DNA from 2 places in the Romboutsia sp. 1001713B170207_170306_H8 genome. Region 2 is predicted to be linked to the other one. Evidence: a T-box and tRNA genes for the amino acid it is inferred to sense, from the RefSeq annotation. Region 2 holds a T-box; the other holds one or more tRNA genes.
The links. The T-box of region 2 lies ahead of leuS (leucine--tRNA ligase). A T-box ahead of a tRNA ligase gene usually reads a tRNA of that ligase, here a tRNA-Leu.

Region 1: it encodes a tRNA-Leu, which carries the amino acid that the T-box ahead of leuS (leucine--tRNA ligase) is inferred to sense. The anticodon was not compared.

Annotation. Positions count from the first base shown of each region.
Region 1 covers NZ_JADNAX010000001.1:763,269-769,679, forward strand. The annotation lists gene I2A66_RS03660 (Na+/H+ antiporter NhaC family protein) at 45-1,766, shown strand; gene I2A66_RS03665 (Na+/H+ antiporter NhaC family protein) at 1,951-3,663, shown strand; gene I2A66_RS03670 (pentapeptide repeat-containing protein) at 3,798-4,994, shown strand; tRNA gene I2A66_RS03675 (tRNA-Leu) at 5,048-5,131, shown strand; gene I2A66_RS03680 (TetR/AcrR family transcriptional regulator C-terminal domain-containing protein) at 5,273-5,845, shown strand; gene I2A66_RS03685 (PTS sugar transporter subunit IIC) at 5,881-6,411, opposite strand, start outside.
Region 2 covers NZ_JADNAX010000005.1:118,575-145,406, reverse strand. The annotation lists gene I2A66_RS11365 (CoA-disulfide reductase) at 1-387, shown strand, start outside; gene I2A66_RS11360 (NCS2 family permease) at 609-1,895, shown strand; gene I2A66_RS11355 (hypothetical protein) at 2,377-2,643, shown strand; gene I2A66_RS11350 (ribonuclease Z) at 2,690-3,613, opposite strand; gene I2A66_RS11345 (DUF5658 family protein) at 3,865-4,197, shown strand; gene I2A66_RS11340 (pyridoxal-phosphate-dependent aminotransferase family protein) at 4,386-5,549, shown strand; gene I2A66_RS11335 (ECF transporter S component) at 5,566-6,138, shown strand; gene recX (recombination regulator RecX) at 6,292-6,930, opposite strand; gene nadD (nicotinate-nucleotide adenylyltransferase) at 7,173-7,862, shown strand; gene yqeK (bis(5'-nucleosyl)-tetraphosphatase (symmetrical) YqeK) at 7,863-8,426, shown strand; gene rsfS (ribosome silencing factor) at 8,556-8,906, shown strand; T-box leader at 8,938-9,132, shown strand; gene leuS (leucine--tRNA ligase) at 9,247-11,667, shown strand; gene mglB (galactose/glucose ABC transporter substrate-binding protein MglB) at 11,892-12,926, shown strand; gene mglA (galactose/methyl galactoside ABC transporter ATP-binding protein MglA) at 13,036-14,577, shown strand; gene mglC (galactose/methyl galactoside ABC transporter permease MglC) at 14,555-15,589, shown strand; gene ilvA (threonine ammonia-lyase) at 15,793-17,010, shown strand; gene I2A66_RS11285 (RidA family protein) at 17,095-17,478, shown strand; gene sdaAB (L-serine ammonia-lyase, iron-sulfur-dependent subunit beta) at 17,845-18,519, shown strand; gene sdaAA (L-serine ammonia-lyase, iron-sulfur-dependent, subunit alpha) at 18,540-19,418, shown strand; gene I2A66_RS11270 (hypothetical protein) at 19,465-19,710, opposite strand; gene I2A66_RS11265 (D-alanyl-D-alanine carboxypeptidase family protein) at 19,838-21,127, opposite strand; gene I2A66_RS11260 (helix-hairpin-helix domain-containing protein) at 21,205-21,855, shown strand; gene selD (selenide, water dikinase SelD) at 21,973-23,019, shown strand; gene selA (L-seryl-tRNA(Sec) selenium transferase) at 23,080-24,456, shown strand; gene selB (selenocysteine-specific translation elongation factor) at 24,477-26,357, shown strand; gene I2A66_RS11240 (ATP-binding protein) at 26,486-26,832, shown strand, end outside.

The sequences.
Region 1 (6,411 bases), on a different contig from region 2:
AAACCCTCATATATTCACTTAATAATTTTAAGGGGGAAAATATTATGAAAAGAAAAAGTTTAAAAATAGTTATTATGGTATTAACTATAATTATGATGTCATCAACTTTAGGATTTGCAGAAACTGATATAGGGCAGATAAATACAAATAAATTTGGGATATGGACACTAATACCTCCATTAGTTGCAATAGTTTTAGCATTTATAACTAAAAATGTTGTTGTATCATTATTTATTGGAATTTTGTCAGGAAGTTTTATTTTAAATATAAGTGGTTCAAGTGTACACTTTGCATTAGTTAATGCTTTTTTAGATGTTGTAAACAGAGCAGTTGGGTCTTTAGCAGATCCGTGGAATGCAGGTATAATACTTCAAGTTTTAGCAATAGGGGGAGTGATTAATTTAGTTGCCAAAATGGGAGGAGCTAAAGCAATAGCTGAGGGCCTTTCAAGAAGAGCCAAAACTGCAAAAAGTACACAATTGATAACTTGGTTTGCAGGGCTTTTAGTATTCTTTGATGATTATGCAAATTCACTTATCATAGGACCTATGATGAGACCAGTAGCAGATAAAATGAAAATCTCAAGAGAAAGATTAGCATTTATAATAGATGCAACAGCAGCACCAATAGCAGGATTGGCTATAGTATCAACTTGGATAGGTCTTGAAGTTGGATTAATAGGAGATGCATTTAATGGAATAGGTATAAAAGCAGACGCTTTTGGTGTGTTTTTAAATACAATACCATATAGATTTTACAATATACTAATACTAGCGTTTATAGTGATAACAACTTTATTATTAAAAGATTTTGGTCCTATGAGAAAGGCAGAGATAAGAGCTAGACAAGGCAAAAGTTTAGATTCTGAGATTGCAATAGATTCTGTAAACGATCATTCAGATTTAGAACCAAAAGAAGGTGTTAAATTAAGTATATGGAATGCAATAATACCAATAGGAACATTGATAGTAGCCGCATTAATAGCATTTTACTATAGTGGATATAGTTCTATAATGAGTGGAGAAGATGCTAGTTTAATACAATTGCTTAGTGATTCACCATTATCATTTGTATCAATTAGAGAAGCATTTAGTGCATCAGATGCATCGGTTGCGTTATTCCAGTCTGCATTACTTGCAAGTGTAGTAGCTATAGTAATGGCGGTATCTCAAAAAATATTTACAGTTTCAGAAGCTATAGAAGTTTGGGTAGATGGTATGAAAACATTAGTTATAACAGGTGTTATATTAATATGTGCTTGGTCATTAAGTTCAGTAATAAAGGAATTAGGAACAGCTAAATATTTAATTAAATTACTATCAGGTTCATTCCCACCATTCTTATTACCTAGTTTAATATTTGTATTAGGAGCTATAATATCATTTTCAACGGGTACAGCATATGGAACAATGGGAATACTTATGCCATTAGCAGTTCCACTAGCTAATTCTATAAATCCAGATATGTCATTTATAGTAGTTAGTACAAGTGCGGTATTAACAGGTGCTATATTTGGAGATCATTGTTCACCTATATCAGATACTACAATACTATCGTCAATGGGAGCAGGATGTAATCATATAGATCATGTAAGAACACAGATGCCTTACGCCTTATTTACGGCATTAATAACAGTAGTATTTGGATATATACCAGCTGGACTTGGTATACCAGTATACATAGTACTACCACTTGCAATAGTAGCGGTATTTATAGGTGTACAAATATTCGGAAGAAAAGTTGATATAGTTGAAGAATGTGTATAATATGATATAAAATAAAAATTCCACAATTGTGTAGTATTAAATAATAGCTACATAATTGTGGAATTTTTTATGTGCAAAAATAAATTGATAAAGGACAGGTTCTTTCCTTAGTTTTTTGAATATAATGGAGTAATATTAATACATTAACAATATTGTACTTTTAATATGTACAAGGAGGTGTTTTATGAAAAATAGGAATAAGTGGATTGTTATCATAGCTTTTTTTGTTTTACTTATGATGCCAAGTATTTGTTTAGCCGCAGAGGTAGACGTAGGTTATTTCAATGCTCAAAAATACAAGGTATTAACTCTTATTCCTCCGATAGTGGCCATAATATTAGCATTTTTAACAAGAAATGTAATAGCATCTTTATTTATAGGTATTATTTCTGGCAGTTTGTTACTAACTATTCCTGGAAATAATATATTTTATGGAATAGTTGATGCTTTTATTGATGTTATAAATAGAATGGTTACTTCTTTAGCAGATACTTGGAATGCAGGAATAATACTCCAAGTTTTAGCTATAGGAGGATTAATTAATTTAGTAACTAAAATGGGAGGAGCTAAAGCAATAGCAGAAAGTTTATCTAAAAGAGCTAAAAATAGAAGAAGTTCTCAAATTATTACTTGGTTATCAGGTCTTATCATATTTTTTGATGATTATGCAAATGCAATGATAGTTGGAACAATGATGAGACCTATAACTGACAAAATGAAAATATCTAGAGAAAAATTAGCGTTTATAGTTGATGCAACAGCTGCTCCAGTGGCAGGTATAGCAGTTATTTCAACATGGATAGGTATGGAACTTGGTCTTATTAAGGATGCATTTAGTACAATAGGAGTAAATGCTGATGCATTTGGCGTATTTGTTCAAACTATACCCTATAGATTTTATAATATACTAATCCTTTTTTTTATAGTAATAAGTGTACTTTTACTTAAAGATTTTGGGTCTATGAGAAAGGCTGAAGTTAAAGCAAGAAAAGAAGGTATAATAAGTTCTGAACATGGTATAGATATATCCGATTCAAATGAAGGTATAAAACATTTAGATCAAAAAGGATTAAAACCTAGCATGTCAACAGCAATATTACCAATAGGAGTACTTATAGTTGTAGCGTTACTTTCTTTTTATTTTAGTGGATATAAAAATATTATAGGAGGAGATAGTCAAGCATTAATTAATTTACTCAAAGAATCACCAATATCATTTGTAGCGATAAGGGAAACCTTTAGTGCATCAGATGCTTCAATAGCACTTTTTCAATCATCATTACTTGCAGGTATAATTGCTATTATTATGGCAACAACTAAGAAGATATTTACTTTTTCAGAAGCTATAGATATATGGATGGAAGGTCTTAAACGTTTATTAATAACTTGTGTTATATTAGTATGTGCATGGTCATTAAGTTCTGTAATTAAAGAATTAGGTACTGCAAAATATTTAATTACCTTATTATCCGATGCAATTCCTCCATTTTTGTTACCAACTATAATATTTTTACTTGGAGCTATAATATCATTTGCAACAGGTACATCATATGGAACAATGGGAATACTTATGCCATTAGCAATTCCATTAGCATATTCTATGAATCTAGAAATGTCATTTATAATAGTAAGTACAAGTGCAGTATTAACAGGAGCGATATTTGGAGATCATTGTTCACCAATATCAGATACAACAATATTATCATCAATGGGAGCTGGATGTAATCATATTAACCATGTAAAAACTCAATTGCCATATGCCTTATTTACAGCTGTAATAACTATTATATTTGGGTATATACCAGTAGGTTTAGGAATGTCTATATATATTGTATTACCGTTATCAATAATAGCATTATTTATTGGTATTCAAGTTTTAGGAAAGAAAGTAGAGTAAGTAGAATATAAAATATATAAAATAGATAGAATATAATTTAAAGGGGATTATTTATATAATAAATTACAATTAGTTTTTATTACTTTAACTAATCCCTTAAACTTATGTTTTTTTAACGTTATAAGGAGTTACGTATGGCATATATAAACTTTAAAGAAGAACGACATTCTATCAATAATCAAATAATAAATAGAAAAAAAAATAATGAAAATATAATGAAATATATACTAAAGAACAAGGAGAATGTAATGGATTATACTCCTTGCAAAGAGTATAGTTTTAAAAATTTTGAAGGTATTGAATTTGGAAAAGATGGTATTTTAGATGAGGCAGATTTTAGGATTATAGAAAGTAAAGATATACTTTGTACGAAATTTATAGATTGTAATTTTAAAAATATAAAATACAAAGATTGTAACTTTATAGGCTGTGTATTTGAAAATTGTAATTTCTATAAAGGTGGAGTTATATTTGAAAATTGTTCTTTTATTAAAGAAGGAACTGAAAAATTACCATCTCTTAATAATAAGGATAACTTAGGTTGTAGTTTTTATAAATGTAATATATACTCTAAATTTATGAATTGTGATTTATCTCTAGCTTTGTTTGAAGAATGTGAAATAATAAATACATCATTTCAACTTACTTATATGAAAAAATGTATAATAAAAAATTGTGAGCTAGATAAAATTAATTTTAAAGATTGTAATTTATCTGGGTTTAAAACTTTAAGTTGTTATATTATAGATTTAGACTTTACAGATGAAGATAAAACAAAATTTGATGAAAAGACTTGTTTTGATAAAATAATTCCAAGGGAAAAAACGAAACAGGAATATGAAGGTATTTATATGACTTATGAAACTTTATCAGATAAATTTAAGGAAAATAACTTACCAGATAATTCTTCAGAGTACTACTATTTAGGTAAGGTTTTTGAAAGGAAATCATTAAAAAAAATAACTCCTAAAATAGGGTCATATATATATTGGATATCATGTGGTTATGGTCAAAGAGCACTATTTCCAGTAGTTACATCTATTAGTATTATGATTATATATACAATATTATATTTATTTATAGGAGTTAAAGTTGGAGATGAAACTATAAGGCTTTCAATTGGATATCTTTCTAGTACAAATTTAAAAGAAATATTAAGTGTTATAAATGAAGCATTTAATTTAAGTGTAGGTATGTTTGCAGGTGTTGGATGTATAAATTCAGAACCTATACCTCGTACATATATGCTTGCTAATACGGAAATGCTATTGGGAATACTCATGATGGGAGTAGGAGTTGCAACATTAATAAAAAAAGCAAAAAACAATTAAATTATGTTGCGTTAAGTTATAAATTCTGCTACATTTATAGTATAATAAATCTTGCGGATGTGGCGGAATTGGCAGACGCACCAGACTTAGGATCTGGCGCCTTTGGCGTGGGGGTTCGACTCCCTTCATCCGCACCATTAAAAAGCGTTGATATTTTAATATCAACGCTTTTTTCACATGTAATAAATTATTAGTAATTTAAGTAAATATATATATAGATTTATAAATGAAAATGTAATATATTTATCTTATAAATATAAATGAAAGTAGGATGATTCATGGAAAGAAAAAAGGAGATGACAAAAAAATTACTAGCAGATAGTTTTAAAGAACTTATGCTGAATAGTTCCTTTAAAAAAATAACTATTAAAATGATTACAGACGGAGCTGGAGTTATTAGACCTACTTTTTATAATTACTTCAAAGACAAGTATGAAATATTAGAATATTGCTTTGAAGAATATATAATGAAAAATGTATATGAACTTATAGATAAGGATATGGAATTAGAAGCATTAAAAATGATATTTATTCACTTAGATAAAAATAAGGAGTTCATAAGCAGATCTTTTGAAGTTACAGGTCAAAATTCATTTAAAGAAATATTATCTAATAGTATATACAATATGTTTAATAAAATTTTAGATAAATATGGAATAAAAGAAACAGAATTAACTAATATTATGACTAAGGAAAGTGTAGCAAGGTATTATACCATAGGATTAGTTTCTTCGTTAGAATTATGGTTGAATACTGATAATGATAATAACGGAAATGATATGTTTAATACTTATAAATACCTAATATCTCATTCGGTTTTAGATATAATCGAAACTAAAATAAAATATTAAAAAGTCGTTACCAATATTGATAACGACTTTTTTTATTAAGCAGCTTCGTTAGATTCTCCTCTAACTACGTCAGCTGTTGTTATTTTGTAATTTTTGAATATAGCGTATCCTATGAATCCAGCTAATATACTTACTAAAGCACATCCTACAGCTGTTATTATAACTTTTGTTGCTGGGTTGTAAGCAAACATTACAGCAAGCCCAGCTATTGGAGTAGCAGTTCCTGGAGAGTTGTTTGTTAGTCCCATTAAAGCGATTATAACACCAGACATAGCACCACCTATGAAGTTAGTAACATATACTGGTATTGGGTTAGCTGATATTAAGTCAGCTTGAGTTAATGGCTCTATAGCAACAGCTATATTATCTTTCTTAGAACCAAACTTCATTTTTGAGAAGAATACAAAGTTCATGAAAGAAGAACCGAATACTGATAATGCACCTATTGCCATTGGAGCACCAGTTAAACCTATCATAGCAGTTAATGCCATTGAGCTAAGTGGAGCAGTAGCAACAACTGTTATAAGTCCACCAAGTATTATACCCATTAATATTGGAGAAGCAGA
Region 2 (26,832 bases):
GCTAATAATGCTTTCCAAGGTTCATTGGCATCAAGTTGTATAAAAGTTATGAATATGGAAGCAGCATCAACTGGATTAACAGAAGAAAAAGCTAAAAGTTTAGGATTAAATTATAAAGCTAAATTTATAAGTGATTTTAATCAGACTAACTACTATCCAGGTAGAGATAAAATATATGTAAAGCTTGTTTATAATGCAGATACTAAGGTGATTTTAGGTGGACAAGTTGCAGGATTTAAGGATTCAGTTCAAAGAGCAAATGTATTAGCGACAGCGATATTTGGTAAGATGACTACAAATCAATTAGGTATGTTAGATTTATGCTATGCACCACCATTTGCAAGAACTTGGGATGTATTAAATGTTGCAGGTAATGTTAGCAAATAATTAAATAAAATATTAGATTAGAATAGTGAATAATTTATATTATTGTTTACTATTCTATTTTTTGGCTTAAAAATTCATATACATACATAAAATCTAATAGAAAATGTAGAAAAATGACGAATAATATTGACAAATGTGAACATTTAATATAAAATTTAAAATCTAGTTCGTAAAACGATAACACGATATAAATAATATAAGACAAGTTATACGGAGGAATTATGTTAGAAAGATTATTTAAATTAAAAGAGCATAAAACAGATGTAAAAACTGAGGTAGCAGCAGGTATTACTACGTTTATGACTATGGCATATATATTAATAGTTCAGCCAACATTTATGTCAGCTGCCGGTATGGATATAGGAGCAGTGACTGTAGTTACAGCTTTATTAGCAGCAATATTTTCTATATTTATGGGATTATATACAAATTTACCATTTGTATTAGCTCCAGCAATGGGAAGTAATGCATTTTTTGCATATACTTTGGTAGCAGGTGGAGTTGTATCATGGCAAACTGCTCTTGGTATGGTATTTATTTCAGGAGTAATGTTCTTATTATTAACATTACTAGGATTAAGAGAAATTATAGTAGCATTAATTCCTAAAAATGTTAAACATGCAATAGGAATAGCTGTAGGATTTTATATAGTATCATTAGGATTTTCTAATGGAGGATTAATGGTTATAGATGGATCATCTATATCAATGGGAGATATGACTAATCCAGCGGTTATTTTAACTATTATAGGGTTAGTAATATTAATATTTTTAAATTTAAGAAATGTAAAAGGATCAGTACTAATAGGTATAATAATAACTACTATAATAGGTATACCAATGGGAATAACATCTATTCCACAAAGTTTAATAACAATGCCACCTTCAATAGAACCTATAGCATTTAAGTTAGATATAATATCAGCTTTTAAATGGAGTTTCTTCCCATTAATGTTTACATTCTTTGTTGGAGATTTCTTCTCAACATTAGGAACTTTAATAGGAGTATCAGCAAAAGCAGATTTATTAGATGAAAATGGAGACTTACCTGAAATAAATAAACCATTCTTTGTAGATGCATTAGCAACAACAATAGGTGCATTATTTGGTTCAACAACTATTACCACATTTATTGAATCAGCAGCAGGAGTTGAAGAAGGTGGAAGAACTGGTTTAACAGCACTAACTGCTGGTATATGTTTTGCTTTAACAATATTTATAACACCTATAGCAACGATGATTCCAAATCAAGCAACAGCACCAGCTTTAATAATGATAGGACTTCTTATGATATCGAGTATAAAAGATTTAGAATTAGATGATTTTACAGAATCATTCCCAGCTTTTGCTACAATAATATTTACAACATTTACATCAAGTATACCTAATGGTATAAGTATAGGAATTATATCATATATGCTTACTAAAGTATTAGCAGGAAAGCATAAAGAGTTAAACTGGGGTATATATATACTTTGTGTTCCATTAATTATATACTTTATAATATAAATATATAAATAAAATTTACATAAATAGGTAGAGCTCATAGTATTCTAAATATAGACTCTACCTATTTTTTAATAAATTATATTTAACTGGAAGGAGAAAATTTTTAAAAAAATTTAAATATAATGAGGCCGTAGTAAGACTTCTTAATAAATAAGGAGTATGAAGGCTAACGAACCCTTATTTATCAAGAAGTCATATTAAAAAATTAATAAGAAGATAAATAAATATAGATACATTTGAAAAATTACAACTAGATATAGTAAAAGAATTAATAAAGGTATATTGTGTAAGTTCATTAGGAAAAGAGCTTATAGATAAGTTAATTACAAGTGATAATTTTAATATAGTAAAAAGACGATTAAATGAAAATAAAGAAGCAAGAAAAATATTAGAAAATAGTAATCATATACCACTAGAAGGATGATTTAATATAAATCCTAATTCAATTTATACTCCTAATTTAGAAGTAGGAGATAAAGTTATGTTATTGGATTATAATGATTATGTAATAGTGTATAAAACAATTGATAAATTTAATAATGTAAAAGTTTTATATAAAGAATATTTTATATATGTTAATATAAGAAAAATAAAGTTACACATAAAGGCAAAGGATTTATATCCAGATGGATATGATTTAAATACTTTGTTTATTAGTTATGAAGATAGAAAGTTAGAAAAAGACATAGTTAGAGTTTCTAAGAACGCTCTGAAAAAAATTCAAAAAGAAATTAGAAACAATAAATAGAATTGGAAATACCGCATTACTTAGAAACAAGTTATGCGGCATTTTTTTATTTTTCATCATAAAAGTTAAGGTGTAGCTCAAGTCTATCCTCACCTATAATAGTATTTTCAAAAATAGAAGTTGCATTTTCTTTATAAATATGAGGGTTTTCTAGAGATGGGCTAAAATGAGTTAATAAAAGCTGTCTTACTTTGCCTAAGCGAGCTAAATTAGCAGATTCTCTAAATGTCATATGTTTATTTTTTACAGCTTTAGAGATATCTAAATCATCACCATACATTGCTTCACATACAAATAAGTCGCTATCTTTTATAAATTCAGGTATAGATAATAGTGGTCTAGTATCTGTAATAAAACTTATTTTGATTCCTTTTCTATCATCTCCCAACACCATATCTGGAGTATAAAGTTTATCTTTAAATTTTATATCTTTTCCTTCTTGAAGTTTTTGCCATAAAATTTTAGGTACATTGTTATTTGTTGCTTTTTTCACATCAAACTTAGCTTTTCTTTTGAAATAAAAACTATATCCTAAGCACTCAGTAGAATGATCTAGATCCAGAGTTGATATTTCTAAATCTTTTAAATACTCATTTATTAGAGAGAAACTACCATTAGGATATTCTATAACATTAATATTATAAGGTAAATATTCGACTAAAATTCTAATAGCATTTATGGTTTCTACTATTCCTACAGGACCTACAATTGTTAAATCTTCTGTTCTAGAGCTATTTCCTATAGTAGATAAAAGACCAATAATACCAATAATATGGTCTCCATGTAAATGGGTTATGCATATTAGATCTATATTTTTAAATCCGCAGTTTTTCATTCTCATAGAAACTTGTGTGCCTTCACCGCAGTCGATTAATATCTTTCTTCCTTGATAATTTATAAAAAGAGAAGATAAAGACCTATTAGGCATAGGCATATTTCCTCCACATCCAAGTAAAATTAAATCTATCATAAATTTCTCCTTTTATAGATAATGATTTTAATAGTATCTATAATATATATTATGCGAAAAATTTAGGAAATAAAATCGTAAAAATTTTCAATAAGATATAATATTATAGGAAGTAAGTTTTTAAATAATAGCAGTTATTAGGAGCTAACTTATATAATTTATGAATAAAAATTACTAATTAGATTAATGTAGTATATAACTTAAAAGCTATAAAATTAATAATAACTATATTAATTTTATAGGAGTAATTTATGGAAGATACATTAAGAAAAAGTAAAACACAGTACGGATTAATATCTATTATGTTGTTAAATATATTTGACGGAATAGCAACATTTATCGGTTTAAAATATGAGTTTTATAAAGAGTTAAATAGCTTTTTAAGAATAATGTATGAAATTAATCCATTATTATTTTTATTAATTAAAGTAATTTTACCTACAATTTTAGTTATACTTTTATTAAATAAAATAAATAACGAATTATCTAATATAACTAAATTAGTTATATTTTTTTCTAATATAATTTATGTAGGTATATGTTTATATCACATAGCATTATACTCAATATTTATATTAAACTAAAATAGAGCACTTCTAGGTAAGCTTAGAAGTGCTCTATTTTATTGTTTTGGAGAATATAAAAGTAAATTATTTATTAAAATATAAAACTATAAATGTACTGATACAATTATAAAATGTTTTTAGAATAATACAATACAATTATAATTGATATATAATGACTTATATAAATAAAAAAGGGGGCAATTTAAATGAATAACAAATTAGTATATACTCCAGGTCCTACAGAAGTTAGAGAAAATGTGAGGTTAGCAAGATCTATAGCTACAACAAATCCAGACCTGGATATAGATTTTTTTGAGTTTTATAAAAATACTTGTGATAAGATTGGTAAGATAATAAATACAAAAAATGATGTTTACATATTAAGTGGAGAAGGGATACTAGGTTTAGAAGCAGCTTGCGCATCACTTACTGAAGAGGGCGATAGAGTTCTTGTAATTGATAATGGAATATTTGGTAAGGGATTTGATGAATTTGTAAAAATGTATGGAGGAGAAGTAGCTTACTTTTCAAGAGAATACACTAAAGATATTAAGACAAAGGAATTGGAAGAATTTTTAAAAAAAGATAGTAACTTTAAATATGCAACATTAGTTCATTGTGATACTCCAACAGGCGTATTAAATAACTTAAGTGAGATTTGCCGTTTACTTAAAAAATATGGTATTTTGACAGTAGTAGATTCTGTGGCGGGTATGATTGGAGAAGAACTTAATGTTGATGATTGGAAAGTTGATATAGCCCTAGGAGGATCACAAAAAGCTATATCAGCACCAGCAGGTCTTACTATAGTTAGTATAAGTGATGAGGCTAAATGTGTTATAAGAAATAGAAAAACTCCAATCATAGGTTTCTATTGTAATTTAGGAATATGGGAAAATTATTATAGAAATAAATGGTTTCCATATACGATGCCTATAAGTGACATAATGGGATTAGATAAAGCTATAGATAATATACTTGAGGAAGGTATAGGAAATGTGCTAATAAGACATAAAAAAATAGCTAATGCAGTTAGGAAATCTATAAAAGAATATGGGTTAAATTTATATTTAGAAGAAGGCTATTCTAACACTGTCACAGTTGTTGAAATACCATCTAATATAGGTGCAAAAAAATTAACAGATAATTTATTAAAAAAATACAATTTAATTTTAGCAACATCTTTAGGTAATTACTCAGATAAAGTAATAAGAATAGGTCATATGGGAGAAAATGCTAGAGTAGAAAAACTAATACCTGTATTAAACTTTATAGATGAATCTTTGAGATATCTTGGATTTGAGGGAAATGGTAGATTAGTAGAATTATTTAATAAGTATTATGATGAAGTAAAATTAGTTATAAAGTAAGTTTTAGGGAGTGGATATGATGGGGGAAAATAAGTTAATAAAAGATGACTTAGATATATCACAAATTGTAGAAAGTAATAATAGAAAAATTAATTCTAGGGATTTGGCTGAAAATGGATTATTAATAGCATTAGTATTTATAGCTACTAGGTTTATAAATATAAGGTTACCACTTGAATCAACTGGAGGATTAGTACATTTAGGTAATACTATGCTATTTATATCTGCGATAGTTTTTGGTAAGAAAAAAGGTGCTATAGCAGGTGCTTTTGGTATGGGGCTATTTGATTTATTATCAGAATGGGCAATATGGGCACCATTTACATTTGTAGTAAGAGGCGTAATGGGTTACATAATAGGAAGTATATCTTGGTCCAGGAATAAAAAAGGTAATGATATAATTACAAATATGCTTGGAATAATTATATCAGGTATTTGGATGATATTTGGATATTATATAACTGAAATTATTTTATATGGAAGTCATACTAAGGCAATTTTATCAATACCAGGTAATATAACTCAAATACTAATAGGTATGTTAATAGGAATACCTGTAGCTAAGTTACTAAAAAAATATATTAGATAAAATACAAGGGTCTGTACTGAATAATAGTACGACCCACTTTTATTTTTAGCTATCTAATTTATATAATTGCTTTAAGTTATATAATCCTAATAAAAAGCTAAAAATTCCTATAATGTATTTTGTCATAATATAACCTCCAAATGGAAATATAAATTATAAATCATATTCATCAACACTTAGTAATTTATTTAATACTCTTTTAATAATATCATAATTGAATCCTTTATATGTTAAATGTTGAGATAGTTTTTGATAAATCTTTCTTTTATCTTCATTTTTTATTCGGTCATATCTTTTTTTTGCAAGATACATTGCATTTTCAAATTCTGCATCACTATCAATTTCAGAAATAGCTTCACTTATAGCATTTGAATCTAAGCCTTTATTATAAAGGTTTTGTTTTATTCTATTTTTACCACACTTATTTAAATTAAGATTAGTGTTAACTATTTTTTGTGCAAGTAAATTATCATTGATAAAATTATTTCTTTTTAAAAATTCAATTACTTTATTGATTGTATCTTCTTCAAAATCATTAGATAATTTTTCTCTTATTTTTCTTTCTGATTGATCAGCCTTAGATAATATATTAAGAGCTTTATTTTTAGCCTTTATATACATTTCATCATTTAATAGTGATCTTAATGAATCTTCATCAATTTCATCACCTTTTTTCAAGTTAAATGTGAAAACTAATTCTTTAAATATAGCAGTGAAGTATTCACCATTAACATAAATATTAACTCTATCTTGGTTTTTCTTTTGTTGTTCTATTTTCGTAATTATAGCCATATGTAAACTCCTTAATAATGCTATTTATATTAATCTGTATATTTACATCTTGAATTTTATATAAAATAATGTAAAATATCAGATAGTTGACTAAATAATTAGTTGAATCAATGTTAAAAATTTAATTTTTAAAGTAAAGATATGTATAAATATGATTATATACTAAAAAATACAAATTATTACCTAAATAAAATAAAAATAATGATACAATGAAAATATATTTGTAAAAAAGGAGATTAAATATGAGCATTGAAGATCTACTTAAAAGAGCAAAAGATATAAATACTCATAAGTTAGAACAATTTAAAAATAGTGACTCTAAATTAAGGATTGGAATTATGGGGGGAACTTTTGATCCAATTCACTATGCACATTTAGCAACAGCAGAGTTTATTAGAGATAAGTATAAGTTAGATAAGATTATATTCATACCTACAGGAAATCCTCCTCATAAGTTAGAAAATGTAACTAATAAATATGATAGATATAATATGGTTTTAATATCTACAAGAAACAATGAGAACTTTATAGTATTGGATTTTGAAATAGAAAATGAAAATAAAACTTATACTGTAGATACACTTAGACATCTAAAAAAAGAATATAACAATTGTGAAATATTCTTTATAACAGGTGCAGATGCAATTTGTGATATTGAAACTTGGAAAGAAGTAGAGGAAAATTTTAAACTAGCTACTTTTATAGCAGCAACAAGACCGGGAATAAGTTTACTTGAAGCACAAGAGAAAATTGAAAATTTAGAAGAAAAATATAATGCTAAAATTATAAGCGTATATGTTCCATCTTTAGATATATCATCTACTTACATAAGGCAGCAACTAAAGTCTGGAAAGTCAGTGAAATATTTATTACCAGAAAATGTAGAAAAATATATGCGTGAGAAAAATTTATATAAAATAGGAGTAAAGTAAATGAATTTAACGGATATAAATGAAAAATTAAAAGATATGTTACCTAAAAGAAGATTAAATCATTCTTTAAATGTAGCAGAATGTGCAGTAAAGTTATGTGAAATATATAATTGTGATAATGAAAAAGCATACATAGCAGGTATAGTACATGATTGTGCTAAATATTTAACCTTAGAAGAAGTCGATTACTATGTTAGAAAATATAATATAAAATTAGATGAATTAGAAATGGAAAGTTTAGCTTTATCTCACAGTATTATAGGTTCATACATAGCTAGATATGAATTTGAAATAAATGACATAGAAATACTAGATGCTATAAGATATCATACAACAGGAAAAGAAAATATGTCATTATTAGAAAAAATAATTTATATGGCAGATTTAATAGAAAAAGATAGGAATTTTCCAAATGTAGATTTATTAAGAGAATTAACTTATAGTGGTAAATTAGATGAGGCATTACTCATATCATTTAATAACACGATAAAATTTGTAATAGATAATAATCAGTTGATACACCCAAGAACTGTAAGTGCACGTAATTATATAATGAAAAAATAACTAAAAAATTATTATTATGAAATAATAGTATATAATAGATAGATGCAGTTTAAAAATAAGATGCTTACTATACACTATTTATGGTATAATAATAAAACGTGTTTAAAATTAGGAAAGTGAGGAATTAAAATGACAGTAAATGAAATGACGAAAGTAATATATGATGCAATAGACGATAAAATTGGTCAAGATATATCTATAATAAATATAGGAGCAGTATCTAGCTTATGTGATTACTTTGTAATAGCTACAGCTGGTTCTCAAAGACAAGTAAAAGCTATAGCTGATAATGTAGAAGATGAATTAACAAAGCTTGGAATAGAGCCAAGAGGAAAAGAAGGATATGAAAGTCAAACTTGGGTACTTCTTGATTATGGCGATGTTATAGTTCATATATTTAATGAAGAACAAAGAGGATTCTATAACCTAGAAAAATTATGGAAAGACGCTCCATACGTAGATATTGACACTTTAGCATAATAATGATAATATAATTAATTATAAATAATAAATATATCAAGTAGACTAGAGTAGTAAAAGCAAAAATTTTATCAGAGAGCTAGTGGTTGCTGTGAACTAGTAAATTAGAACTTTGAACTTGCTAGAAATAATCTATTTGGCCGTAGTTGGCATAAAAACTATCTAAGAGAGTCTAATTTTAGACTAATTAGGGTGGTACCGCGAAGATATAATCCTCGTCCCTAAACAATATTGTTTAGAGACTGAGGATTTTTTTATCATATAAGTTAAATTTATCTAAACATGGATAAAATAACTTTTATAGACTATTTTAATCAAAATATCAAAGGAGGAAATTTTAATGAGCGTTTACAATCATAAAAATGTAGAAGCTAAATGGCAAAAAACTTGGTCTGAAAATGATCAGTATAAAACTAATACACTAGATAATTCTAAGCCAAACTATTATACTTTAGAAATGTTCCCATATCCATCAGGGAAAATACATATGGGTCATGTTAGAAACTACTCTATAGGTGATGTTGTTGCTAGATTTAAAAAAATGGAAGGATATAATGTACTTCATCCAATGGGATGGGATTCATTTGGTCTTCCAGCAGAAAATGCAGCTATAAAGCATGGTATACATCCACATAAATGGACTATGGAAAATATAGAAGATATGAAAGGCCAATTAAAATTATTGGGTCTTAGCTATGACTGGGATAGAGAAGTTGCAACTTCTACTCCAGAATATTACAAATTTACTCAAGAAATATTTTTAAAATTCTTAGAACATGGATTAGCATATAAGAAGAAATCTTTTGTTAACTGGTGCCCATCTTGTGAAACAGTTCTTGCAAATGAGCAAGTTGTTCAAGGACAATGTGAAAGATGTGATTCTGTAGTTATAAAGAAAGATTTAGAACAATGGTACTTTAAAACTACTCACTATGCTGAAGAATTACTTCAAGATTTAAATACTTTAGATGGATGGCCAGATAAAGTTAAATTAATGCAAAAGAACTGGATAGGAAAAAGTACAGGTGCTGAAATAGTATTCGATATAGATGGAACTGATAGGTCTATGACAGTATTTACAACTAGACCAGATACTGTTCATGGTGTTACATATATGGTACTTGCTCCAGAGCATGATTTAGTTAAGGATCTAGTTGCTGGAACAGAATATGAAGCAGATGTAGAAAAGTTTGTTGCAAAAATGCACACAATGACAGAAATAGAAAGAACTTCTACAGATGTAGAAAAAGAAGGTATGTTTATAGGCAAATATGTAGTTAATCCTTTAACAGGAGAAAAAGCTCCAATATGGATAGCAAACTATGTATTAGCAGATTATGGTACAGGTGCTATAATGGCAGTTCCTGCTCATGATGAAAGAGATAGAGAATTTGCTGAAAAATACAACTTAGAGATATTACCAGTAATAGATGAAGAAAATAAAATGATAAACTCAGGTGAATTTAATGGAATGGATGCATCTGAAGCTTTCAATAAGATAATAGAAAAAATAGAAGAAATGAAAATAGGAAAGAAAACAGTTAACTATAGATTAAGAGACTGGTTACTTTCTAGACAAAGATACTGGGGATGTCCAATTCCAGTTGTTTACTGTGATGATTGTGGTGTAGTTCCAGAGAAAAAAGAAAATTTACCAGTATTATTACCAACAGATGTTGAGTTTACAGGTAAAGGTGAATCTCCACTTACAACTTCAAAAGAATTTATGACTACAGCTTGTCCTTGTTGTGGTAAACCAGCTAGAAGAGAAGTTGATACAATGGATACATTTGTGGATTCTTCTTGGTACTTCTTAAGATACATAGATCCTAAGAATACTGAAAATATATTTGACTCAGAAGTAGTTAATAAGTGGATGCCGGTTGACCAATATATAGGTGGTGTAGAGCATGCTATAATGCATTTACTGTACTCAAGATTCTTTGTAAAAGCATTTAATGATATGGGACTTGTTGACTTCAAAGAGCCATTTAAAAACTTATTAACTCAAGGTATGGTTCTTAAAGAAGGTACTAAGATGAGTAAGTCAAAAGGTAATGTAGTTTCTCCTCTTGAAATAATAGAAGAATTCGGGGCTGATACAGCGAGATTATTTGTACTATTTGCAGCACCGCCAGAAAGAGATTTAGATTGGTCTGAACAAGGTGTTGAAGGATGTTATAGATTCTTAAATAGAGTTTACAGATTAGTTGATGAATTAGCTGATATTGCTAAGGATGACTGTACTATAGGTGAATTAACTAAAGAAGATAAGGCTATGAGATATACAATTCATGCAACACTTAAAAAAGTTACAGAAGATTTAAGTGAAAAGTTTGGATTTAACACAGCTATATCTGCTTTAATGGAATTAATAAATGAAATGTATAAGTACAAAGAGTTAGATAATAGAAATAATGCAGTTATAAAAGAAGGTATAGAAACTATAGTAACTATACTTGCTCCATTTACTCCTCATATGGGAGAAGAATTATGGACTATGATAGGTAAAGAAGGCAGTGTATTTGATATAAGCTGGCCAAAATATGATGAAACTGCATTAGTTAAAGATGAAGTTGAAGTTGTAGTTCAAGTTAATGGTAAAGTAAGAGGAAAGTTAACAGTTGGAGCTAATGTATCTAGAGAAGAAATGGAAAGTTTAGCTATGGCAGATGAAAAAATAAAGGCTTTAGTTGATGGTAAAACTGTAATTAAAGTTATTGCAGTTCCTAAGAAATTAGTTAATATAGTTGTTAAATAACATATAAAGTATATAAAAGTAGGACTATTTTGTTTTATTTAAAACATAATAGTCCTACTTTTTATATACATAATTAAAATAGTGTTAAAAACACATATAATTAGTAACGTTATTATAAAATATTTAATTATAAAATAATTTATTGAAAATTATAATAAAATCATCTACAATTATAGGGAAAACACTTTCGTAGTGTTAAAACTAAAGATTAGAGGGGGATTTATATGAATAAGAGGGGGATTTTAGCATTAGGATTATCAGCTACAATGTTATTTTCAATGGTAGGTTGTTCATCAAGTGATTCAGGAGATGGAACTAACTCATCAGATCAGCCTAAAATAGGTGCAACAGTTTATAAAGCAGATGATAACTTTATATCTGCAGTTAGTAGAGAGTTAAAGGAAAATGCTAAAGATGTAGCAGAAATAACAGTAGATGACTCCCAAAATGACCAAGCAAAACAATTAGATCAAATTGATACTATGATAGCTAAGGGTGCTAATGTATTAGCAATAAACTTAGTTGATCCAAAAGCCGCAAGTTCAGTGATAGAAAAGGCTCAAGCTTCAGATTTACCAGTAGTATTCTTTAATAAAGAGCCAGATGCAGATGCTTTAGCAAGTTACGACAAGGCATATTATGTAGGAACTGTATCTAAGGAATCAGGAGTTATTCAAGGAGAAGTTGTGGCTAAAGAATGGGAAGCTAACAAAGAAAAATGGGATAAAAATGGAGATGGAAAAATACAATATGTGTTAATAAAAGGAGAACCAGGACATCCAGATGCAGAAGCTAGAACTGAATGGGTTATAAAAACAGTAAATGAGAAAGGTATAGAAACTGAAGAATTAGCAATAGATACAGGTATGTGGGATGCAGCTAAAGCAACTGAAAAAATGGATGCATGGTTAGCTAAGTTTGGAGATAAAATAGAATTTGTAATTTGTAATAATGATGGTATGGCTTCAGGTGCTGTTGCTTCTCTTGAAAAAGAAGGATATTTTACAGGGGATAAATTTATGCCAGTTGTAGGTGTTGATGCTATACCTGAAATAGTAACTCTTATAGAGAATGATAAGGTTGTAGGGACAGTACTAAATGATGCTCCAAACCAAGCTAAAGCAGTTATTGATTTATGTGTAAATTTAGCTAACGGTAAAGATCCAGTAGAAGGAACAGAATGGAAGTTAGATGATACTAAAGCTGTTCGTGTACCATATATAGGAATTACTAAAGATAATTTAGATGAAGCTAAGTAATATAATATTATAAAGATTACTCAATACCTAAGAGCTTTTATAAATATAAAATAAGTTCTTAGGTATTAAATTAAAATATATAGGTAACGTCTAAAGGGGGTATCAACTATTGGATAAGATAGATAATAAATTCATCTTACAGATGATAAATATAACTAAAGAGTTTCCAGGTGTAAAAGCTTTAGATAATGTAAATTTAAATGTTAGACCAGGAACAGTACATGCCCTTATGGGAGAAAATGGTGCTGGAAAGTCAACTTTAATGAAATGCTTATTTGGAATTTATAAGAAAGACTCAGGGGAAATATACTTAGAAGGAAAAGAAATAGAATTTCAAAATACTAGACAAGCACTTGATAATGGTGTATCAATGGTTCATCAAGAACTAAATCAAGTTAGACAAAGAAATATATTAGATAATATTTGGCTTGGAAGATATCCTAAAAAAGGATTATTTATAGATGAAAATAAGATGTATAAAGATACTTTAGAAATTTTCAAGGATTTAGATATCGATGTAGATCCTAGAGAGAAAGTTGGAAATCTATCAGTATCTCAAATGCAAATGATAGAAATAGCAAAAGCAGTTTCTTATAATTCAAAAGTTATAGTTATGGATGAACCTACGTCATCTCTTACAGAAAAGGAAGTAGAACATTTATTTAGAATTATAACAAAGTTAAAAAATAAAAATGTAGCAATAATATATATATCACATAAGATGGAAGAGATATTAAAAATATCAGATGAAGTAACTGTAATGAGGGATGGACAATTAATAGAGACTAAGGATGCATCAGAGTTAACAACAGATAAGATTATAAGTATGATGGTTGGTAGGGATATGTCAAATAGATTCCCACCAAAAGAAAATCATCCTGGCGAAGTTATATTAGAAGTTGATGGGTTAAGTGAAAATACAAAGTTTGGGTTAAAAGATGTTAGTTTTAAACTAAGAAAAGGTGAAATACTTGGCATAGCTGGGTTAGTTGGATCGAAAAGAACTGAAGTTGTAGAAGCATTGTTTGGAATGAGAAATATAGATAAAGGAACAATTAAGCTACATGGAAAGTTGATTGAAAACAAAAATCCTAGAAAATCTATGGAAAATGGTTTTGCTTTAGTTACAGAAGAAAGAAGAACTACGGGAATATTTCCTCAACTTAGTATAAATTTTAACTCTGTTATATCGAATATGGATTCTTATAAATCTAATGTATTGTTTTTATCTGATAAGAAAATGGGAAAAGATACAAAGTGGGTTATAGATTCTATGAATGTAAAAACCCCATCGCAAAAAACTAGTATAGGAAGCTTATCAGGCGGTAACCAACAAAAAGTAATAATAGGAAGATGGTTACTAACTAATCCTGAAATACTTATGCTAGATGAACCTACAAGGGGAATAGATGTAGGAGCAAAATATGAAATATATCAACTTATAAATGACTTAGCAAGTAAAGAAAAAGGGATTATAATGATTTCCTCGGAAATGCCAGAACTTATAGGTGTAACAGATAGAATATTAGTAATGAGTAATGGTAGAGTTGCAGGAATTGTAGATTCAAAAAATACTACGCAAGAAGAGATAATGAAATTATCAGCGAAGTTTATAGAGGGGGATAGCCATGAAGACAAAGTCACTAACTAATGAAAAGCAATCTTTTAATATTATAGAGTGGGCTGGAAATAATGTAATACCAATAGTTCTGTTTATTATACTTATAGGTATAATTATAATAGAACCAAGCTTTCTTTCTATAAAAAACTTAACTAATATACTAGCACAATGTTCTACACGTATGATTATAGCACTAGGTATAGGTGGAATAATAGTAACTCAAGGTACAGATCTTTCTGCTGGTCGTATAATTGGTTTGGCTGCTGTAGTATCAGCATCATTGCTACAAGCAACAGACTATGCATATAGAATGTATCCTAATTTACAAAAATTGCCGGTGGTTGCAGTAATATTATTTGTAATGATAATATGTGGGATAATGGGTGGAATAAATGGATTTGCAGTTGCAAAATTAAAAACACCACCTTTTATAGCTACTATGGGGACTATGCTTTTGGCCTATGGTATAACAAGTTTATACTTTGATAGACCTCCATACGGAGCACAACCTATAGCAGGTCTTGATAAAGGATTTAAACAGTTAGCAGTTGGAGGTTTTCAATTAGGAGAGTTTAGATTACCATATCTTATAATTTATGCAGTAATAGCTTGTATAATAATGTGGCTTATATGGAATAAAACTAAGCTTGGTAAAAACATGTTTGCTATAGGAGGTAATCCAGAAGCAGCAGAAGTATCTGGTGTTAATGTTGTTAGAAATCTAATAATAATATACGTTATGGCAGGTCTTTTGTATGGACTTGCAGGATCTTTAGAAGCAGCTAGGGTAGGTAGTGCTACTAACAATACAGGACTAATGTATGAAATGGATGCTATTGCAGCTTGTGTTGTAGGAGGAGTATCTTTCTCTGGTGGTATTGGTAGTATAGGTGGAATAATAACTGGAGTATTAATATTCCAAGTTTTAAATTATGGATTATCATTTATTGGTGTAAGTACATACTTACAGTTTATTATAAAGGGGGTAATAATAATAGCGGCAGTTGCACTTGATACAAGAAAGTACATGAAGAAAAAATAATTTATAAATTTAATTTTAAAAATATAAAAAGACTATTTGTTCAGTGGCAAATAGTCTTTTTTTGTCAAAAAAATAATTAATTTATTTAATAATTATTGACTAAAGCTAGTTATTAATAATATAATTAGTTTGTGGAAAAAATAACACACTTAAATGTTAAAAAAATGACTATCTAAATCAATATGAATTTTAGGGGGACGATTATGTTACAAGTTACATTACAAGACATAAAGCAAGCAAAGGAAACTATAAAAGATATAGTTAAGAAAACTGATTTATTAGAATGTGCAGGCTTAAGTAATAAGGTCGATGCAAACGTTTTTTATAAATGCGAAAACCTACAAAGAACAGGGTCTTTCAAAGTAAGAGGAGCTTGTAATAAAATAGCAAATTTAACAGATGAAGAAAAAGCAAATGGAGTAATTGCATCAAGTGCAGGCAATCATGCTCAAGGGGTTGCATTAGGGGCTAAAATGAGCGGGATTAAATCTACAATAGTAATGCCTGCTACCGCACCATTATTAAAAATTTCTGCAACAAAAGGTTATGGAGCAGAAGTTGTTTTAAATGGATTAGTATACGATGATGCTTATGCAAAAGCAGTTGAAATACAAAAAGAAACTGGTGCAACATTTTTACATCCGTTTAATGATAAATATGTAATAGCAGGTCAAGGAACAATAGGGATTGAAATATTTGAACAATTAGATAATAAAGTTGATACAATTTTATGTCCAATAGGCGGAGGAGGATTAATAGCAGGTGTTGCAGTTGCAGCAAAAGCATTAAATCCAAACGTTAAAATAATAGGAGTACAGACTGCTAATATACCTTCTATGCATGAATCTGTAAAACATGGAGTAGTTACAACTGCGTTTAATGCTACTACAATAGCTGATGGTATAGCTGTTAAAACTCCTGGAGATATGACATTTGAAATAATAAATGAGTTAGTTGATGAAATAGTTCTTGTAGAAGAAGATGAAATAGCTCAAGGTATAGTGTACTTAATGGAAAACTTAAAAGTTGTAGCAGAAGGATCTGGTGCAGTAACAACTGCTGCATTGTTAAGTAAAAAATATGTTCCTAAATCAGATGAAAATATTGTTTGTATAATATCTGGTGGAAATGTAGATGTTAATAATTTATATAGAATAATAGGTACAGGACTAGCTAAAGAAGGTAGAAGATACTCATTTGGTGTAACAATGGTGGATCAACCAGGTGGATTCTCTCAATTAACAAAAATAATAAGTGAGAATAAAGCTAACATATTAAATGCAAATCAGTCTAGATTATCATCTGGAGCATATATAGGAAAACAACTTGCAGAATTTGTATTAGAAACATTTGACCATGATCATATAGGAAAAATAAAAAAAGATATAGAATCTGCTGGATTTGAGATAAAAGATTTATAAAATAATATATACAATTTTTATTATAGGGTAGTATAATATAAAGTAAAGTATTAAAGATTATATAGATTTTAGGAGGAATTAAAAATGAAACAACAAGTAATACATACTGATAATGCACCAAAAGCAATAGGACCATATTCTCAAGCTATAAAAGCTGGAAATTTATTATTTGTATCTGGACAAGTTCCTTTTGTACCAGAGACTATGGAAATAGTTGAAGGAGATGTTAAGGCTCAAACAAAGCAATCATTAGAAAATGTAGCGGCTATATTAAAAGAAGCAGGAGCTGATTTTTCAAATGTAGTTAAATCAACAGTATTCATAAAAGATATGAATGAATTTGCTTTAATAAATGAAGTTTATGCAGAGTTCTTTGGTGAAAACAAGCCAGCTAGAGCTTGTGTAGAAGTTGCTAGATTACCAAAAGATGTTAAAGTTGAGATAGAAGTTATAGCTGTAGTAGAATAATAAGCTTTAATTAAAATATAAAAAATGGCCAGTAGATGCTGGTCATTTTATATTCTATTAAATCTCAAAATAGTACGTAAACTAATAATTGGAAAATAAAAAAATATGAAAAAAAATATTCCATAAAAATGATTTTTTATATATAATATTAATTAGCAGATAACAAAAAATAAATTAAAGTATAGATGCTTTTATTTAATTAATAATAAGTATATATAATAGCTGCATAACTAATGCTATTAAATTTATATTTAACAAAATTAGATGCTTTTAGATTATTGGTATTAAATTAATTTTATTTAAGTTTTGTGAAAATGATTTCAGAAATTAATTTAATGAGACATTTAAGAAAGAAGAGGTAAAGCAATGGCTAAAGATTATAGTGTATTTGACGTTGTAGGACCAAATATGATAGGTCCATCTAGTTCCCATACTGCAGGAGCTGCAAGACTTGGAAAGACTGCTTCTAAAATAGCAGGTAAACCTGTAAAAGAAGTAAAATTCTATTTACATGGTTCTTTTGCAGAAACATATAAAGGTCATGGGACAGATAAAGCATTAGTTGGAGGAATATTAGGATTTGATCCAGAAGATGCTAGAATAAGAGACTCTTTTGACATAGCAAATGAAATGGGTGTTAAATTTGAATTTATAAAAACTGATTTAGGTGAAAATGAGCATCCTAATAGTGTAAGAATGGAAATGGTATTAGAAGATGGAAGTAAATGTGAAGTTAAAGGTGCTTCTATTGGTGGAGGTAACATAAAACTTACTGAAATGGATGGACTAGCTTTAGATTTCAATGGTGCTAAACCAGCTGTAATATTAGAAATAAAAGATATAACAGGAGCAGTATCTTTTGTAACTGGATTACTTGCTCACAATAATAAAAATATAGCTACAATGTCTACTAGTAGAATAGCAGGTTCTGAGTATACATTTGTGACTATAGAGACAGATGAGCCGTTAGAAAGAGATATATTAGATCAAATAAGTAAATTTGAAGTTGTAGCTAAAGCTGTAGTTTTAGACAAATTCTAGACAGTAAGGAGAGATAGACAATGAAATATAATTTCACAAGTGGACAAGAATTATTAGAAATGTGCGAAAAGTACAATATGAATATACATGAACTATGCTTAGAAAGAGAAGTTGAACTTTCAGGATTATCTAAAGAAGATATAAGAGCAAAAATGCAACATAGTTTAAATATAATGAAGGCAGCTACTGAAAAGGCTGTTGAAGAAGATATAAAATCAGTTGGTGGTCTTATAGGTGGAGAAGCTAAAAAATTAACTATATTTAGAAATAATTCTAAATCGGTTTGTGGACCATTAATGAATAAAGCATTAGTTGCTGCAATGGGAACTATGGAAGTTAATGCTTCTATGGGGCTTATAGTTGCTGCACCAACAGCAGGATCTTGTGGTATACTTCCTGGTGCTGTAGTTACTATAGGTAAAGAGTATGATATGACTGATGATCAAATGCTAGATGCATTATTTACAGCTTCTGCAATAGGAGCTATAATAACTAGAAATGCAACAGTTGCAGGTGCTGAAGGTGGATGTCAAGCTGAAACTGGTGCTGCTGCGGCAATGGCTGCTGCTGGTGTAGTTGAAATGATGGGTGGAAGCCCTAAACAAGCTTTACATGCTGCATCTCATTGCTTACAAAATGTAATGGGACTTGTATGTGACCCAATTGCAGGACTTGTTGAAGCTCCATGTCAAGGAAGAAACGCTATAGGAGTTGCAAATGCTTTAATATCTGCTGAATTATGCTTAGCAGGAATACTAAACATAATACCATTTGATGAAACAGTAGAAGCTATGTACAAAGTTGGTAAAGGATTACCACCTGAATTAAGAGAAACTGCTTTAGGTGGAGTTGCAGCTACTTGTACAGGATGTTCTTTAAGTAACAAAATATTTGGATAATATTAAAATATATAAAAAATACCTATGAATTTTCATAGGTATTTTTTTAATAATTAATATCTGCAGACTTTATATTATTTTTATCATGAGAACTACAAGGAGTAACTCCATAAACCATATTGCAAGTAGGGCATTTATCTACGTGTGTTTTCATAGTAAAGATTTCATTACAATTTACACATTCTAGGTTATGAGTAATTCTTAATGGGAAGTTGTCTTTTCCCTTACTTCTTACTAAGTCAACTACATTCTTTCCATCGTTTTTATTGATATTTCCGCATCCACAGCTCATATATAAATTCCTCCAAAAAATATTTGTAATTAACATTATACATTAAATTATTTTATTATTCAGTAACATATGGTACAAGTATAACAAAATATTTTAAACTTAAAAAGGATTGGAATATCCAACCCTTTTATCTTCGTCTATTTTTAAATATTCTTTTTTTATAATATTTTTTTCTTTTCTTTCTTTTAATAATTAACCCTATAAAAATAATTATAATTATAGATATTACAACTAAAATACTAGTAAATATCACTTTGTTTTCAACAAGTGAACCAAATACACTATTAACATTACTTGTAGCAACTAAATTAATAGTAGTTTCAAGTTTTTTAGAATTGTATACTTCTAATGTTCCTACTTTATCGCCTTTTTTTATAGGAAGACTAATTTTATTTAGTTTAACCTTTGTTGTATAAGAACTAGTACTAGTTCCTTTTTTCAATAGAACTTTATAATTATATTCAGGCTCGTATATAAGTTCTTTTTGCTTAGAGAATAAAATTCTTTCACTACCAGTATATTTATCTTTAGTAATTATCGTCCTATTAGTATAATTGTCGAATCCATAGTCAAGTAGAGTTCTAGATGCAACATACATATCATCACCAGTAGATTTAAATACAGCTGATATTAAACGCATGCCATTTTTTACACCACTAGATAAAAGGCATCGACCTGCATCATCAGTATATCCAGTTTTTATACCATCTACAATATCGTATTTTATAGGAATTTCCTTACCATTATAAGTTATTTTCTCATCTGAAGTTAGAAATTTATTTGTATTAACAAAATATCTTTCAAATGGGTAAGCTTCAGTAGCAGGGAAAGATACTGATTTCATTTTTACAATTTCTCTAAAAATACTATTACTCATAGCTTCTCTGGCCATTAGAGCCATATCGTAAGCTGTAGTATAGTGATTTTCATCTGGTAATCCATGGGGATTATTGAAATGGGTATTTTTAGCTCCGATAGAATTTGCTTCTTCATTCATTAGTTTGGCGAATTCTTCAATAGAACCGCTTACATACTCGGCTAAAACTACAGCTACATCATTAGAAGAATGGATTAATAAACCTTCTAGCAATTCTCTTACAGTGAAAGTTTCTCCAATCTTTAAGTACATACTAGAACCATCAACATTAGGATCCTTTTCTATTGTTACCTTTTCACTAAGATTAGGCTTATATTTTAATACTAAGTAAGCCGTCCAAGCTTTTGTTGTTGATGCTGGATATATTTTATTATCAGCGTTTTTACTATATAAAACACGTCCAGTTTCATAGTCCATAAGAACACCTGCTTCAGCAGGTATAGAAAGTTCCTCATTATCGGCAAATGATGTGTTTGCTGAGTTTAAAAATGTAGAGCAAGCTATAATGAATGTTACTAATAAAGATAGAAATTTTTTCATCTTTAACCTCCAAATTTTAAACTTATATTTTAGTATATCACATTTTAGTTAATAATTTAAACGAAGGGGTGAATTAAGTGAAAAAAAATAAAAAAAGTATAGTGTTTTTAGTGATTATATTTACATGTATTTTAGGATTTATTATAAAAAACAAATTAAATTTAACAGAAGATGTGTATGTAATCAGTCAAAGTGAAGAAAGAACAAAAGAAAGTATATTATTAGACAATAAAACTACTGAAGAAATGACTTCACAAAATAATATAAATTATAATAGTGATGTAGAGCAGTTAGTAACAATATATATAAGTGGACAAGTCAAAAATCCTGGTATAGTAACTTTAGAAAATGATAGAAGATTAGTTGATGCAATAGAAATTTTAGGTGGAGTTACAGAAGAGGCAGACCTAAATAAAGTAAATATGGCTTTAAAGATTGAAGATGAAGGTCACTATATAATTCCTAAACTAGGAGAAGAAGTTGAAACTCAAAGTATAGACTTAAATAGCACGGAAAAGGCTAAGAATGAAAATGACAAAGTTAATATTAACATAGCAAATATAGATGAATTACAATCGTTGCCAGGGGTAGGAGAAGCTACGGCAAATAAAATTTTTAAATATAGAGAGGAAAATGGAGTCTTTAAAAACATAGAAGAAATAAAAAATGTAAATGGAATTGGAGATAAAAAATATGAAGGTTTAAGGGATTTAATAAGTATAAATTGATACAATAGTAATATGTAGACAAAATATAAATTTAAAATTTGAATATTTTCAACTACTTCGCCTGTTGTTTAAAATATGTTATTATATGTAAAGACAAGAAGGAAAGGAGGTCTTTTTATGGAAAAATATAAAAGACTCACAGAAATGACAACATCAGGAGGCTGAGCAGCCAAAATAGGGCCAGAGGTTCTGGCTTCAGTTTTAAGTCAACTTCCTAAGAATGATAATGATAGAATCAATAATTTATTGGTAGGTTTAGACACAGCAGATGATGCTGCAGTATATAAATTAAATGAAGAAATGGCATTAATACAAACATTAGACTTTTTTACACCAATGATAGATGATCCTTACATTTTTGGTCAAATAGCAGCAGCTAACTCATTATCGGATGTTTATGCTATGGGAGGGACTCCTACTGTTGCAATGAATATTGTTTGCTTCCCATCATGCCATGATATGGATGTATTAACTGAAATCATGAAGGGTGGATTTGATAAAGTAAAAGAAAGTGGAGCGCTTTTAGTAGGAGGCCATACTGTTGATGACAAAGAGCCCAAGTATGGATTGTCAGTTTCAGGAATAGTACATCCAAATAAAGTACTATCAAATGCTACATCAAAACCAGGAGATGTACTTATACTTACAAAACCATTAGGTGTAGGAATATTAAATACAGCCATGAAAGCTAATTTAATAAGTGAAGAGACAGAGAAAAAAGTTATCGAAGTAATGACGCATCTTAATAAATATGCAGCTAAGAGCTTTGAGAACATAAATGTAAACTCAGTTACAGATATAACAGGATTCGGATTACTAGGCCATGCGCTTGAAATGGCAAAAGCATCTAATGTAAGTATACATATAGATTCAAAAGAAGTTCCTATATTAGATGAATCAATAGATATGGCTACTATGGGAATTATACCTGCTGGAATGTATAGAAATAAGCAATATATAGAATGTGATGTAGATATTATAGATGTAGATGAAGCTATAAGAGATATTTTATATGATCCTCAAACTTCAGGAGGATTATTGGTATCAGTTCAAAGAGAATATGCAGAACAACTTATAATTGATATGAAAAATAATGGTTCAATAGAAGCAAAGATAATAGGATATGTAACATCAAAAGAGGAAAAATATATTACTGTTAGATAAAATAACTAATTTATAATATAAGAAAGAGTGAGTGTTTTGGATAAAAAGAAGCTGTTTGCTATGTTGCCCTCAGTTGATGAAGTATTGGGAAATGAAAAAATAAAAAATATAATAGAGAATTATCCTAGAGCTTTAGTTTTAGATTCTATAAGAGAAATTATAGATGAAAAAAGACAATTAATAATATCCTTAGATGAAAAAAATGAAATCATTGATATAAATTTAAAAAGTATAATTAAAGAATCTACTGAAAGAGTTGTACTAAATTACTCTCTATCTTTAGAAAAAGTTATAAATGGGACGGGAGTAATATTACATACTAACTTAGGTAGATCTTTGCTTAGTGAAAGTATAAAAGAAGATGTTTGGCAAATTGCATCTAGGTATTCAAATCTAGAGTATAACATTGATAGTGGAAAAAGAGGGTCTAGATATACACATTTAGTTCAAATGATAAAAAAGCTTACTAAATCTGAAGATGTTTTAGTTGTTAATAATAATGCAGCAGCTGTACTTCTTGTTTTAAATACTTTAGCTAAAGATGGTGAAGCTATAGTATCTAGAGGTGAACTAGTAGAGGTTGGCGGTGCATTTAGAATACCAAGTATAATGTCTTTAAGTGGAGCGGAATTAGTAGAAGTTGGATCTACGAATAAAACACATATTGATGATTATGAAGATGCTATAAACGAAAATACAAAAGTATTAATGAAGGTTCATACTAGTAATTATAAGATACTAGGATTTACAGAATCTGTTGAAATAAAAGAATTATCTAAGATAAGTAAAAAGTATAATATACCACTTATTGAGGACCTAGGTAGTGGTGTTTTTATAGATTTATCCAAGTATGGATTATCATATGAGCCGACCATTTTGGATTCTATAAATCAAGGTGCGGATATTGTTACGTTTAGCGGAGATAAAATGTTAGGTGGGCCACAAGCTGGAATTATAGTTGGAAAAAAAGTATATATAGAAAAGATGAAAAAAAATCAATTAACTAGAGCCTTAAGAGTAGATAAAATGACAATAGGAGCACTAGAGGCTACTTTAAGATTGTATCTAGATGAAGATAAAGCTATTAAAGAAATACCAACATTAAGGATGTTAACATATACGTTAGATGAACTAAGTGAAAAATCAAAAAAATTATATGAAATTTTACTTGATTTAAACTTAGATATTGATATAAATATAGAAAATGGTTTTTCTCAAGTTGGAGGTGGATCTATGCCTACTGAAAATTTAGATACATATTTAATAAGTATAATACCAAAAAATATGAGTGTATCGTCACTTGAAAGAAAATTAAGACTAAGTGATTCTCATATAATAGGTAGGATTTATGAAAATAAATATTTGTTAGATATTAGAACTATATTTGATGATGAATTTGAAGATATAGCAAAAGAACTAAGTATGGTTTTTAGATAAAATTTTGATAGGGGGTTTATATGAAAAATATTATAATAGGAACTGCAGGACATATAGATCATGGAAAGACTACCCTTATAAAAGCTCTTACAGGAAGAGATACAGACACATTAGATGAAGAGAAGCGAAGAGGGATCTCAATAAATTTAGGTTTTACATATTTTGATTTACCGGGTAATAAAAGAGTTGGTATAGTCGATGTACCAGGTCATGAAAAATTTATTAAAAATATGTTAGCTGGAGTAGCTGGAATTGATATTGTTTTATTAGTTATTTCTTGTGAAGAAGGTGTCATGCCACAAACAGTAGAGCATCTAGATATATTAAACTTCCTAAATGTAAAAAAAGGAATAGTAGTGTTAACTAAATGTGAAAATGTAGATAATGAATTTAAAGAATTAGTAAAGTCGGATATAAAAGAAAAATTAAAAGGTAGTTTTCTTGAAAATACTGATATAGTAGAAGTAGATTCTATATCTAAATATGGAATTGATAAACTAAAACAAAAAATAGAATTACTAAGTGATAAAACTGAAAATAAAAATGAAGACTTTCCACCTAGACTAAACATAGATAGAGTTTTTTCCTTAAAAGGTTTTGGAACAATAGTAACAGGAACCTTGATTGAAGGAAAAATTAATATTAATGATGAGTTAGAAATATACCCTAAAAACTTAAAAGCAAAAATAAGAGGAATTCAAGTTCATGGAAAAAATGTAGAAACGGCGTATGCAGGTCAAAGAACGGCTATAAATATTTCTAATTTAAAAATAGAAGATATAGAGCGCGGAGATACACTTGCATTACCGAATGCTTTAAAAGAATCTAATATGATAGATGTTAGAATTTCGCTAGTGGATCATACAAATAAAGAGTTAAAATATTGGGATAGAGTTAAAATTTATCATGGTGCAAAAGAAACTTTATGTAGAATAGTTCCCTTAGATAAAGAGAATATAAAGCATAATGAAGATGCATATGTTCAACTAAGGTTAGAGGAAAATATAGTAGTAAAAAAAGGAGATAGATTTATTATTAGAACATACTCACCTATGGAAACTATAGGTGGAGGTATAGTAATAGATACTTGTGTTAGGAAGCATAAAAGGTTTGATGAAAATGTTATTCGAGAATTGAGAATAAAAGAAAATGGTAATAGCAAAGACATTATAGAAGAATATTTGAAAAACAATAAGGATAAGTATACATCTATTACAGATTTAATGTCATATACTGGTTTTAATAAAGAAAGTATAAATAATAACATAGATAAACTTGTATTTGAAAAAAAAGTAGTTTTAATTAATAATTATTACCTACACATTAATCAATATAAAAATATAGAAAAAAATATACTAAATATACTAACAGATTATCATAAAAACTTTAGATTAAGGAACGGTATATCAAAAGAAGAAATTAGGAGTAAAATTGATCCTAATTTAAAAAGTAAAGATATAGATAGTATTATAAATAATTTATGTGATGATAAACAGATTAAGAATGTAAAAAATTTAATATCACTATATGAGTTTAAGATTACATTAAATGATAAACAAAAAGAAATTAAAGCTTATATAAAAGATAAGTTAAATAATGCAGGCTTAAAATCGTTATTAACCATAGAAGAATTTTCTAAGGATATATATTATAAAGAAGTGTTAGAGTATATGATAGGTAAAGATGCTATAGTTTTAGATGATAATTATATTATAAGTATGGATAATTATAATATAGCTAAAAACTTATTAATTAATTTTTTAAAAAAAAATAAAAGTATAACTCTAGGGGAATATAGAAGTTTGATAGACTCTAGTAGAAAAAATTGTTTAATAATACTAGAACACTTTGATAGAAATAGATTAACTAGAAGGGTTAAAGATAAAAGGGTATTATTTTAATTTATTAAAATGTCAAATTGTACATTATAAATGTAAAATTTGACATTTTTTATTGTAAAAAACACTATTTATTAGACGAATTATAGTATAATTAACTTAGATTTATTTTGAGGGGAGTCATAAAAAGAATGCAAATAAGTATTGGTAATAAAAATATTGATAAAATTAACATATCTATTTTATTGATAATTATGTCTTTATTTTTTATTGTAAAAGATACGGTACAATATATGAGGTTTATAAATTGTTTGTATGCGGCATTTTTAATAGCAATAGGAATAGTTATAAGTAAAACTATAAAGTTTAATCCAAATGGAGTTACTATATTTTTAGGATCAATATTTACTATTTCAGGGATTTTAGAAATAGTATTTATACTAACTAATTTAAATGATAATATACTAAGTTTTTCAAATTATGATATTATTTTTTGTATGATTATAGAAGTATTACAAATCTTACTAGTATATTTTAC